Regions from separate parts of the Arthrobacter sp. JZ12 genome, predicted to be linked through region 2. Evidence: riboswitches for the same ligand, from Rfam matches in the RefSeq annotation. Region 2 holds a riboswitch; each other region holds the start of a gene.

Region 1 (3,363 bases), 860 kb from region 2:
GCCGAGGTACTGGGCGTTGGAGTCGCGACCGTTGCGAGTGGAGCTCGCACCCTTCTTATGTGCCATCTGTTATGCCTGCCTTCTTCTCAAAGAATCCTGGAATCAGTAACCGTGTGTGGTTACTTGATGCCCGTGATCTTCACCTTGGTGAGCTCGGAACGGTGACCCTGGCGCTTCTTGTAGCCGGTCTTGTTCTTGAACTTCTGGATTACAATCTTCGGGCCGCGAAGATTCTCGACGATCTCGGCAGTGACAGTAACCTTTGCCAGGTCCTGTGCTGCTGACGTCACCTTGTCGCCGTCTACCAGAAGGAGAGCAGGCAGCTGGAAGCTGGTGCCGGCCTCACCGGGGACGCGGTCAAGGGTAACGAGGTCTCCCACTGAAACCTTTTCTTGGCGGCCGCCTGCGCGGACAATCGCGTACACCACTTGGGAACTCACTTCTCTCGACGATCAAATTTGCATACATTTTCCGGGGAAGTACACCGTTCTCGGCGTATCCCTAAGGGGTGCCTGTGAACTTCCGTCACATCCGCCCACCGAAAAAAGTCATACGAGGGCGCTCGCACCGAAGATCTAGATTACGGCAATTTCGCGGATTCCCGCAAATTGAGCCGCGTCGGCGCGTCGAAAAACTCGTGCTCGTACCAGGCGGAGGCTTCGAAGGCTTCAAGCATAGCCGACCGGTCCTCTTCCGAAGCAGCCGCGAACGCCGCATCCGCGAAGGCGATTGCGCGCTCGGTGGCCGCGGCAAAGGCCGGGTCGGCGTAGGTCGCCATCCACGCTGCGTACGCGTGCTCCTCCGCACCCTCGGACCCCACCCACCGGGAATGAAGCGCGATTCCCACGTGCGCGTACAGCCAGTAGCAGGGCAGCACGGCCGCAACGAGGACGGGGTAGCTCGCATTCCCTGCGGCCGCCAGCAGATGGTCAACATACGCCTTGGTAACCGGGCCCTGACCGGCGTCAAGGGTGCGGCCCGAGAGCCAGGTGCGGTGCAGTTCCGACTCAACCTCCAGGCAGTTCTGCGCGGACGCAGCCCAGAAGAGCTGCTCGGCTTCGCTTGGAGCGAGGGAGCTTGCCCTGGCCAGAACGCGCGAGTAGCCCCGGAGGTACAGAGCGTCCTGCTCAAGGTAGTAGGCAAACTGGTCGGCGGGTAGCGTACCGTTGCCCAGCGCCGTTACGAAGCTCAGGGACTCAACCGCCGTGCGGGTTCGGGTGGTTCGCTCCCAGGCCTGCTCGCTGAACGGCCTGGTATCGCCCGGCTGCTTGCCGGCGGAGGAACCGGCCGAGGAACCGGCGGAGGAACCGGCGGAGGAACCGGCGGAGGAACCGGCGGAGGGTACGAAGGAATGGAAGTGGTGGATCGGTCCGTTGCCGTGACCCACCTCCAGTTCGCCGGCCCGCTCAAGGGCACCCTGCAGCCAGTTCTTGACCGATCGCAGGGACTGTTCCCAGTTGCCGGTCTGTGCATGGACTGTGGCCAGGGCAGCAGACAGGGAGCAGCCGGTTCCGTGAGTGTGCCGGGTCTGCACGCGGGGTCCGCCCACAACCGTAACGACGGCCGTACCCGCGGAGGGATCAACCAGTGCGTCCGGGCAATCGGTTCCGGCCAGATGGCCGCCCTTGACGAGCACCGCTGTGCCGGTGGACAAAGCAAGCCGTTCGCCCTGCTTCAGGGCAGCCTCCCAGTTCGCAGCGACGGGTTCGTTGACCAGCACAGCGAGTTCGGGAAGGTTCGGCGTCACCAGATCGGCCAGCGGAACCAGCCCGCGCAGGGCTTCCTCGGCGTCGGCTGCCAGAAGGCGGTCTCCGCTGGTGGCCACCATGACCGGATCAAGCACGACGACGGCACCCGCCACGAGCGGGAGCCACTCCTTCACCGTGTGGATGGTCTGCGCATCCCCCAGCATGCCGATCTTCACCGCATCGATTACCACGTCGTCGCTGACGGCGCGAAGCTGCTCCTCAAGGAATGCGGGCGGCGGGGTATGCACGCTTCGCACACCAAGGGTGTTCTGGGCAACGAGCGAGGTAACAACCGCCATGCCGTACCCGCCCTGGGCACCGATGCTCTTCAGGTCCGCCTGAATCCCTGCTCCGCCCGTCGGATCAGTCCCCGCAATACTCAGCACGCGCGGAATGGTGGTCACCCGCACGGGCTGTGCAGGGTTTTCCCGGTTCCCGTGGTTCTCAGGGCTTTCAATGTCTTCTGGGTGCTGCACGAGCGTGCGAATACTCATTCGCGACATCCCTCCGCTAGGCCAAAGGCCGCCGGGCGGCGGCCATCTCTAGATCAGGTTCAACGCGTCTCATCTCAGCCGGAAAGGACCGGCACCGCGTGTCACTTCGCCCCACCCTACCCCGCCCCGATGGTGGCGACCGACATTTCCGCCCACATATGACAGCGGCCGCTCCCATACCGGGAGCGGCCGCTGGCGTAGCTGGGTAGAGCTGGTACTAGAGCTCCGAAGCAGGAACCCCTACCCCGAGGATCGTAGGTTCCTCGGTAGTCTGCGGCTTCGGCGCGGGCGTGTGCGCGCGGGCTACATGCTGTGTTCCCGCCGCATGCTGAACCTCCGCCTCGGCAGCCCGCTCGATAGTCGATGTGGCGGCCGAGCCCTGCGCGCTGCTGGCAGCCCGGTGGCGCCGCTTCCGCCGGCTCGACGACGGAGCTTCAGGCTCCCCCTGCACCGGCTGCTGGGTGGGGCGTGCCTGTTCCTTCTCAACCTCGGCGGCCGGCTCTACCGGCTCCCCGGGCTCCACCGACGCAGTTGCGGATGCGTCATCCTGTGCTGCCGAAGGGAAGCGGTTGAAGGCTTCCGTGAGGCTCTCCAGCGTCAGGCGGGGCTCCTCGCGAACGGGAGCAGGAACACTCTCACCGCGCGGAAGGCTCACCTTCTCCCCATTTATCGTCAGGACAGCCGCAGAGGACGCTGCCGGCTCAACCGGATGATCTTCGTGTTCATGTGCTGCATGGGTGGCAGCAGCGATGTTGGCCAGGGCGGCACGGGCAGCCTCGGCACGCGCCTGCCGTTCGGCGTCGTCGGACTTCTGCTCCGGTGCCGGTGCCTGCTCCTCCTGCTGCTGGTTCCGCGCCCGGCGCTTGCGCTCGCTGCGGGATATCTTCTCCTGGCGCAGGTGCTGCTGGTGGTTATCAGGCGAGACTGCGTGGCGACGGTGCTCGACCGGCTCGTCATGGGTGACGACGCCGCGTCCGCCACAGTGCTCACAGTTCTCACCGAAGACCTCAAGCAGGCCGGTGCCCATGCGCTTCCGTGTCATCTGGACCAGGCCGAGCGAGGTCACCTCGGCAACCTGGTGCTTGGTGCGGTCGCGTCCGAGGCACTCGACCAGTCGGCGC
Region 2 (3,363 bases):
AGAAGCCTGTGGCCACGATGAGGCCGTCGTTTCCCGGGACACAGCCCATCAGCGGCGCGTTGTCCGGCGTGCCCGGACGGGCCCGGCAAAGCACTTCCTCCAGCTCAAGTTCTGCTACGGCCGGAATCAACTGCTGCGCATCCCGGAGCAGCTGATAGACACCGCCCGCGGACACCGCACCGCTGCCGTCCTCCCTCATTGTGGCGCCGATAACCACTGTCCCGTCTTCGCGCGGCACCACGTACACCGCATGACCGCGGACCAGTCCACGCACGGTGGCGTTGAGCAGCGGCCTCAAGGTCGTCGGCACGCGCAGCCGGAGGATGTCGCCGTACACGGGACGCAGTGGAAGCGGGACGGGCAGTCCCTCGAGGGTTGCTGCGTCAAGCCCGTTGGCAACAACGGTGGAGCGGGCACGAACGGCACTGCCGTCGTCGAGCATTACCCCCGTCACCGTCGTCCCGCTGCGCTGGAGCGCAGTGGCGCGCATCCCGATGACCTGCCCCCGAGCGCGAACCGCAACGAGCAGCGACTCTGCGAGCTTCCGTGGATCCACCTGGTGGTCACCGGCGGCACGAAATGCACCGGTTGGTGCCGGCCCGATCAGGGGTTCGGAGCGGCGCACCTCGCGCACCGGAAGCTGTTCGACATCAAGTCCGTGCAGTTTCTGCACCTCGCGGAGGTCCGCGAGGGACTGCCGGTCAGCCGCATCGACGGCGAGCACCACGGTCCCGGTCCCGCGGTATTCGGGATCGATGCCGGTCCACTCGAGGGAGGCTAGGAACTCCGGGTAACGGGCTGCCGAGTCGAGAGTCAACTGCAGGAGGTGTTCCTCGCGGTAGTGCAGTTCACTGGCCGGCGCGATCATGCCGGCGGCGGCGTGGGTGGCTCCGGTCGCGGGCGCCGGATCGATCACGACGGCGGTCAGGCCCCTGCGGAGAGCTTCCCACGCAATACCCAGCCCTACGATCCCACCGCCGACGACGGCGACATCCACCTCTGTTTCCACAGGAGTCCTTCCCTACGCCGGCATGACCCGGATCAGGTTTGTTGTTTCCACAACGCGGTCGGCGCCGAACGCCCTCTCAGCCGTTGGCACTGAACCAAGTCAGCGCGGCACGGCTCCCGCAGTACCCCCTTATTGTAGGTGGCATGCAAACTTCCGCCGCTCGCCTGTACCTGTGCACCGATTCCCGCCCGCAACAAAACGACTTCGCCGACTTCGTCGACGCAGCATTCGCCGGCGGTGTGGACATCATCCAGTTGCGGGACAAGAACCTGGAAGCGGCGGAAGAACTCGAGGTTCTGGAGGTGCTCCGGGCAGCCGCAGTGGCGCATGGAAAGCTCTGGGCCGTGAACGACCGCGCCGATATCGCCGCCGCAAGCGGCGCACCGGTCCTGCACGTTGGTCAGCGGGATCTTCCGCCCGGTATTGCCCGGCCTTTCCTGCACGACGGCGGCATCCTGGGCCTGTCGACACACTCCCCGGTCGAGGCTGCTGCTGCGGCGGCAAACCCGAACGTGGACTACTTCTGCGTCGGGCCCCTGTGGGCTACGCCCACCAAGCCCGGGAGGGCCGCCGTCGGACTCGAGTTGGTGCAGGAAGCAGCGCGTCTGGAGCAGGCGCACGAAGCCGAAGGCCGGGCGCTCAAGCCCTGGTTCGCCATCGGCGGGATCGACCAGCAGAATATAGGCGACGTGATTGAGGCAGGCGCGAGCCGCGTCGTCGTCGTTCGCGCCATCACTGAGGCGACGGACCCCAAAGCGGCTGCCCAGGCACTGCGTGCGGAGCTTCCCGCCTAGCTATTGTCTGCCCGCTCAACGCGTTTCAACAATTTTTCAAAGCGAGGGACGCATACGGGCCAAGAATGTCGGAGGCGGGTGATGGACTGTAGTCATGGCTCAGGCGACGGCTACCAAGGATCTCCGCTCCGATGGTGCGGCCTCCCTTGAACCTGCGCGCATTGCGGTAGGGAGTGGTGCGCGCGAGAGTGATGCCCGCGGGGAAGCCAGTGCGCGGTGCTCGTGTGGGCGGCCGTACCTGTGTACGGGCCTGTTTTGTCCGGGCCCGCCGCGGTACTGCAACGGGTTCGAGCTGGACTCCACCACCGATGAGGAAGAACGCGCCCGGGTTGAGGCAGCTGAGCCGGAGACGCTGATGCGGATGCTCGCCACCTCGAACCCATGGTTGCAGGGGCTGCCCGACGCCCTTGATCTGCTGCTGGCGGCGGACCGGTTGGAGTCGTGGGTGGCAGCGCAGAAGGTTGCGCTGACTGCTCAGGTCTTCCGTCAGGTCGACGGGCACGAAGCCGGCCGTACCGGTGAAGAGCACCCGCCGGGGACTCATCCGCTGGCCGCTGAGGAGATTGCGCCTTTGCTGCGGGTACCCGGCCGGACGGCGCATCGAATGCTTCGGAACTCGCTACGCCTGGCTGATGATCTTCCCGCCACCTGGGAGGCTCTGGAAGCCGGTAGCATCACTACCGCGCAGGCCCGGGTGATCGTGGAGGAATCCTCCTTCATCCCGGCCCACGCGGTGCCACACTTCGAAGAGACGATCCTGGAAACCGCGGCCATGTTGACTCCACCGAAGCTTGCGCGGCGGTGCCGGCGGCTGCGGGAGGAACTGCATCCGGATTCCATTGTCGAACGGGCCAACCGGGCGCGGAAGGCCCGGGACGTGACCGTGCAGCCGGACCAGGACGGGATGGCCTGGCTTTCGGCGTACCTGCCCGCCGAGCAAGCCGTCGGTATTTTCAACCGGGTCGACACCGCCGCCCGTTCCCTCCAAGGACCCGAGGAACACCGTACCCTTGCCCAGCTCCGTGCCGACGTTTTCACGGACGTGCTCACCCACACCTGCACAGGGAACCCGGAGAAGGGCACCGGGTACCGCGGCATCGGAGCTTCGGTCTACGTCACCGTCCCGGTCATGACCCTGCTCGGCCACCGCCGGCAGGACTGGCAACACGCCAAGGCCGAGAATCCGGACAACGCAGCGAACCGGAACGGCGCGACCACCGATGACACCCCGCCCTCGGTCGAAGGCTGTGCGAACGGTCTGCTGGACGGGCACGGGCCGATCGACCCGGAAACGGCTCGGAACCTTGCCGCCCACGCCCCGAGTTTCACCCGGATCCTCGTTCACCCCGAAACGGGGGCCGTACTCAGCGTCGGGCGTGACCGGTACCGGCCGCCCAGACACCTTCAGGACTGGGTCAGGATCACCAATCCCACCTGCGTTCACCCGGGTTGTAACCGCTCAGCCTGGTCCTGCGAACTCGACCACAGCCAGCCCTGGGCCCATGGCGGAACCACTGAACTGGCCAACCTCGCACCCCGCTGCAAACTCCACCACACACT
Region 3 (3,363 bases), 470 kb from region 2:
TGGTCGGATGGTTGAGGGGCACTTCGAGGCCGACGTCGCCAAGCGCCCGGTGGACCCGCGGCCAGATCTCATCCCGCGGCACCGCCAGGTTCTCGGCGCCGAACGCGACCTCGTCCCCCACGCGGGCCAGAACCAGCTGGGTGTCGGGATCCTGCAGGACAAGCCCGGAACGGCCGCGCGCGGCTGCCGGCCGCGCGCCGTCGACAGCCAGTTCGCCGGCCTGCTCACCCTCTTCCTGCTCGCCCAAGACGCCCGCCAGGCCATGCAGCAGTGTGGACTTGCCGGCACCGGAGGCACCCAGCAGCAGTACGCGCTCGCCCTCACCAATGGACAGGTCGACGTCGCGGACCGCCCAGCGCGAGCGCCCGGAGTGCCGCCAGCCCCAGCCCCGGGCGGTGACTGACACTCCCATGTCAGACGTCGGCGGTGCGGCCCGAAGCAAACGATGACAACGCGCCCGTCTTCGCCAGCCCGCGGGTGGCAAGCCAGGACAGCAGGCCTGCCAGCACGACGCCGGAAATTGCGGCGAAAACCCCGTACACCAGCTTGTAGTCGAGCGCCCAGGCGGCGTTGTACATGATGTTTTCGCTGATCGCGAGGGCAAGTCCGGCGCTCAGTCCCGCGAGGAGCGCAACGCCCAGGTTCCAGCGACGGTAGAGGAACAGGGCGAATACCAGTTCAGCACCGATCCCCTGGATGAGGCCGGAGAGGAGGACAGCGACGCCGAACTGGGTGCCGATCAGTGCGGATACGGCTGCCGCGACAACCTCGCAGTAGATGGCCGCGCCGGGCTTGCGGATGATGAGTCCGCCCAGCACGCCGGCGATGAGCCAACCGCCGGTGTAGAGCCCGGCCAGCGGCGGGTAGGCAGCGGTCACCGCGGCGATGCCGCTGTAACCAGCCGACCACGCGAAGAAGATGACGCCCACGGCGACGGAGATGACGGATGCGACGACGATATCGACGACGCGCCATTCGTACCGGCGCCGGCTTGTGGGCTGCGAAGACTGAGTTGCAGTCATGGGTGGGATCCTCCTGGATACAGGAGGGGAGGGCATACCGGCACGCCGCCGGCCGCCCTGAGAACTCGACTCCCTTCGCCGGTACTAGCCGGATCAGGTTCGAGGGTCTGCGGTGGTCCGCACTCTCAGCGCCCTCCACCAATGTGGATGCGCTCCCCTGTCGTTGTTTTGAGCGAAGTCCACTTTACACCCGGAAAGGGGGTAACCGGGACCTCGAGGTCGTTCCTTACGCGCTCGGTAACGCTAGGCTGGAAGCAAAGCTAAGCCGACTGAAGGAGGCGCCATGAATCTGATTTTCAAGCTGATGGGTGTGGGACTGGGCATCGGTGCGGGCCTCGTGAGCACGCAGCTGGTGGACTTCCTCTGGAAGCGCGTGACCGGCAACGAGCCCCCGAAGGACAAGGAGGGTCTGGAGAACAGCCTCCGTTCTGCACTGGCCTTCGCGATCATCTCCGGAAGCGTGAGCACCACCATCCGCGTTCTCACCAACCGCACCACGCAGCGGGCCATCCAGCGCTACGAGAACACCCGCCACCTCACCTAGGCTCAGCTATCGGATGCGCGGTCACCCTTCTCACGATGGCGGGTGGCCGCGTGTTCCACGACCTCGTTCAGGTCGTCCCTGCTGAGCAGGTCCTTGCGCAGGTGCTTGGTCCGGTAGCCTGCCCGGCCAACCATGTGGGCCGAGACCGGTGCCGTGAGGAGCTGAAAGATCCAGCAGACAATGAGAACCGGCACCAGCGCCCAGCTACGTAGCTCCACGGCGATCGCCAGCAGGAAAAGCAGCAGCCCCAGCACCTGCGGCTTGGTTGCCGCGTGCATCCGGCTCAGCAGGTCCGGAAAGCGCAAAAGCCCGACGGCGGCCGCGAGGGACATCAGCGCACCGCCCAGCAGCAGGGCGGCTGTCAGTCCGTTCAACAGAGCTTCCATGGCGACCTCACTTCTTGGCGTCCGTGACGAAGCGGGCAACTGTCACCGAAGCAATGAACCCGATCACCGAGATGGCCACCAGTATGGCCAGGTGGTTGGTGTGCCGATTCACCACCATGTCGACGGCGAGGGAGCCGCCCACGATGGCCAGCAGCACGTCCACTGCGAGAACGCGGTCAAGGATCGACGGCCCCTTCGCCACGCGGTAGATGGTGCAGAGGGCAGCGATCCCGAGGATCACCGCGATGATGCCCGCCGTGACTCCTGTTAGTACGCTCATTCCGCCTCCCTTCCGTTGCTGCTTTCGACTCCGCTGCCCTGGGCGCCCGCGGGGATGCCTTCCCGCTCCGCCTTGAGGAGTGCGAGGTCCTCGCGGGTGCCCATGATCCGGATGAGCCACTCCTCGGTGCGGAGGACCCCGCGCCGAATATTCGTGGCGTCGTCATCCGTTGCCACATTCAGGCAGTGGAGGTAGAGCGTGGAGGTGGAACGGTCCACTTCCACCACCAGGGATCCCGGGATGAGGGAGATCGCGTGGCCGGTGGCAGTGACCAGCAGGTCGGACGGGCTGCGGAGCTTCACCGCGACCACTGCATTCTTGAGCCGGGGCCCGCGGGTGAGCGCCAACCAGAAGACCTGGAGGCTTGCCAACACCAGTTCGTAGAGGAAGCGGCCTGCGAAGCCCGCCGCGTAGAGGACGTTGAACCGCCCGCTCAGTTCCACGGGCGGGAGGTACAGCAGGTTCGCCACCACAAACGCGATGAGAGCTCCGAAGAGCAGGTTGCCCGGGCTGAAGTCCTGCCACAGGGCTCCCCAGACCAGCACCAGCCAGATCAGCAGCGGCAGTTCCACCCGGAGTGGGATACGTTGTCTTGTCACGGCGCTACTCCTGCCGAAGTAGTTTGGGCCGCCGCCGTCGCGCCCTCGCCGAGGACGGCGTCGATGTAGGGGGTGCGCTCCAGCATCTGCTCGGCTGCCTGATCACTGAGGGAGAACAGCGGTCCCGCGAAGACGGTGAGCGAAACGCCCAGTGCCACCAGCCCCACCGTTGCCCCCACCATGGTGCGCGGAAGCAGGTTGACGGGCTTCCGGCCGGCGAAGCGCCCCTCGGTGTGCCCCACAACGCGTCCGGAGGTGCGGATGGCGGAGCCGTCCTCGCGCTGTGCGAGCAGGATGGGGTCCGGGTGGGTTGCGTCCTCCGGCCTGCGCCAGAAGGCGCGGTTCCAGACCCTCGCTATGACCAGCAGGGTGATCAGGCTGGTCAGCACGCCTCCACCTACCAGGACGTAGGCCACCGGCGTTGCCAGTTCCACGCCTGCCTGCAGCAGTCCGAGCTTTCCGAGGAAGCCCGAGAACGGCGGTATACCCGCCAGATTCATGCCCGGGACGAAGAACAGCATTGCCAGCAGGG

The links. A riboswitch is a leader RNA that binds a small molecule or an ion and turns the genes downstream of it on or off. The one in region 2 is predicted to bind thiamine pyrophosphate.
Region 1: another riboswitch for thiamine pyrophosphate. It lies ahead of GC088_RS06765 (bifunctional hydroxymethylpyrimidine kinase/phosphomethylpyrimidine kinase); the one in region 2 lies ahead of thiO (glycine oxidase ThiO).
Region 3: another riboswitch for thiamine pyrophosphate. It lies ahead of GC088_RS13005 (ECF transporter S component); the one in region 2 lies ahead of thiO (glycine oxidase ThiO).

What each region holds. Positions count from the first base shown of each region.
Region 1 covers NZ_CP045246.1:1,468,433-1,471,795, reverse strand. The annotation lists gene rpmA (50S ribosomal protein L27) at 1-66, opposite strand, end outside; gene rplU (50S ribosomal protein L21) at 120-428, opposite strand; gene GC088_RS06765 (bifunctional hydroxymethylpyrimidine kinase/phosphomethylpyrimidine kinase) at 581-2,242, opposite strand; TPP riboswitch at 2,234-2,351, opposite strand; gene GC088_RS06760 (Rne/Rng family ribonuclease) at 2,460-3,363, opposite strand, start outside.
Region 2 covers NZ_CP045246.1:2,327,249-2,330,611, forward strand. The annotation lists gene thiO (glycine oxidase ThiO) at 1-1,009, opposite strand, end outside; TPP riboswitch at 1,002-1,139, opposite strand; gene thiE (thiamine phosphate synthase) at 1,153-1,803, shown strand; gene GC088_RS10670 (HNH endonuclease signature motif containing protein) at 1,898-3,363, shown strand, end outside.
Region 3 covers NZ_CP045246.1:2,796,572-2,799,934, forward strand. The annotation lists gene GC088_RS13000 (ABC transporter ATP-binding protein) at 1-412, opposite strand, end outside; gene GC088_RS13005 (ECF transporter S component) at 414-1,022, opposite strand; TPP riboswitch at 1,076-1,191, opposite strand; gene GC088_RS13010 (DUF4235 domain-containing protein) at 1,306-1,566, shown strand; gene mnhG (monovalent cation/H(+) antiporter subunit G) at 1,569-1,952, opposite strand; gene GC088_RS13020 (MrpF/PhaF family protein) at 1,960-2,232, opposite strand; gene GC088_RS13025 (Na+/H+ antiporter subunit E) at 2,229-2,831, opposite strand; gene GC088_RS13030 (Na+/H+ antiporter subunit D) at 2,828-3,363, opposite strand, start outside.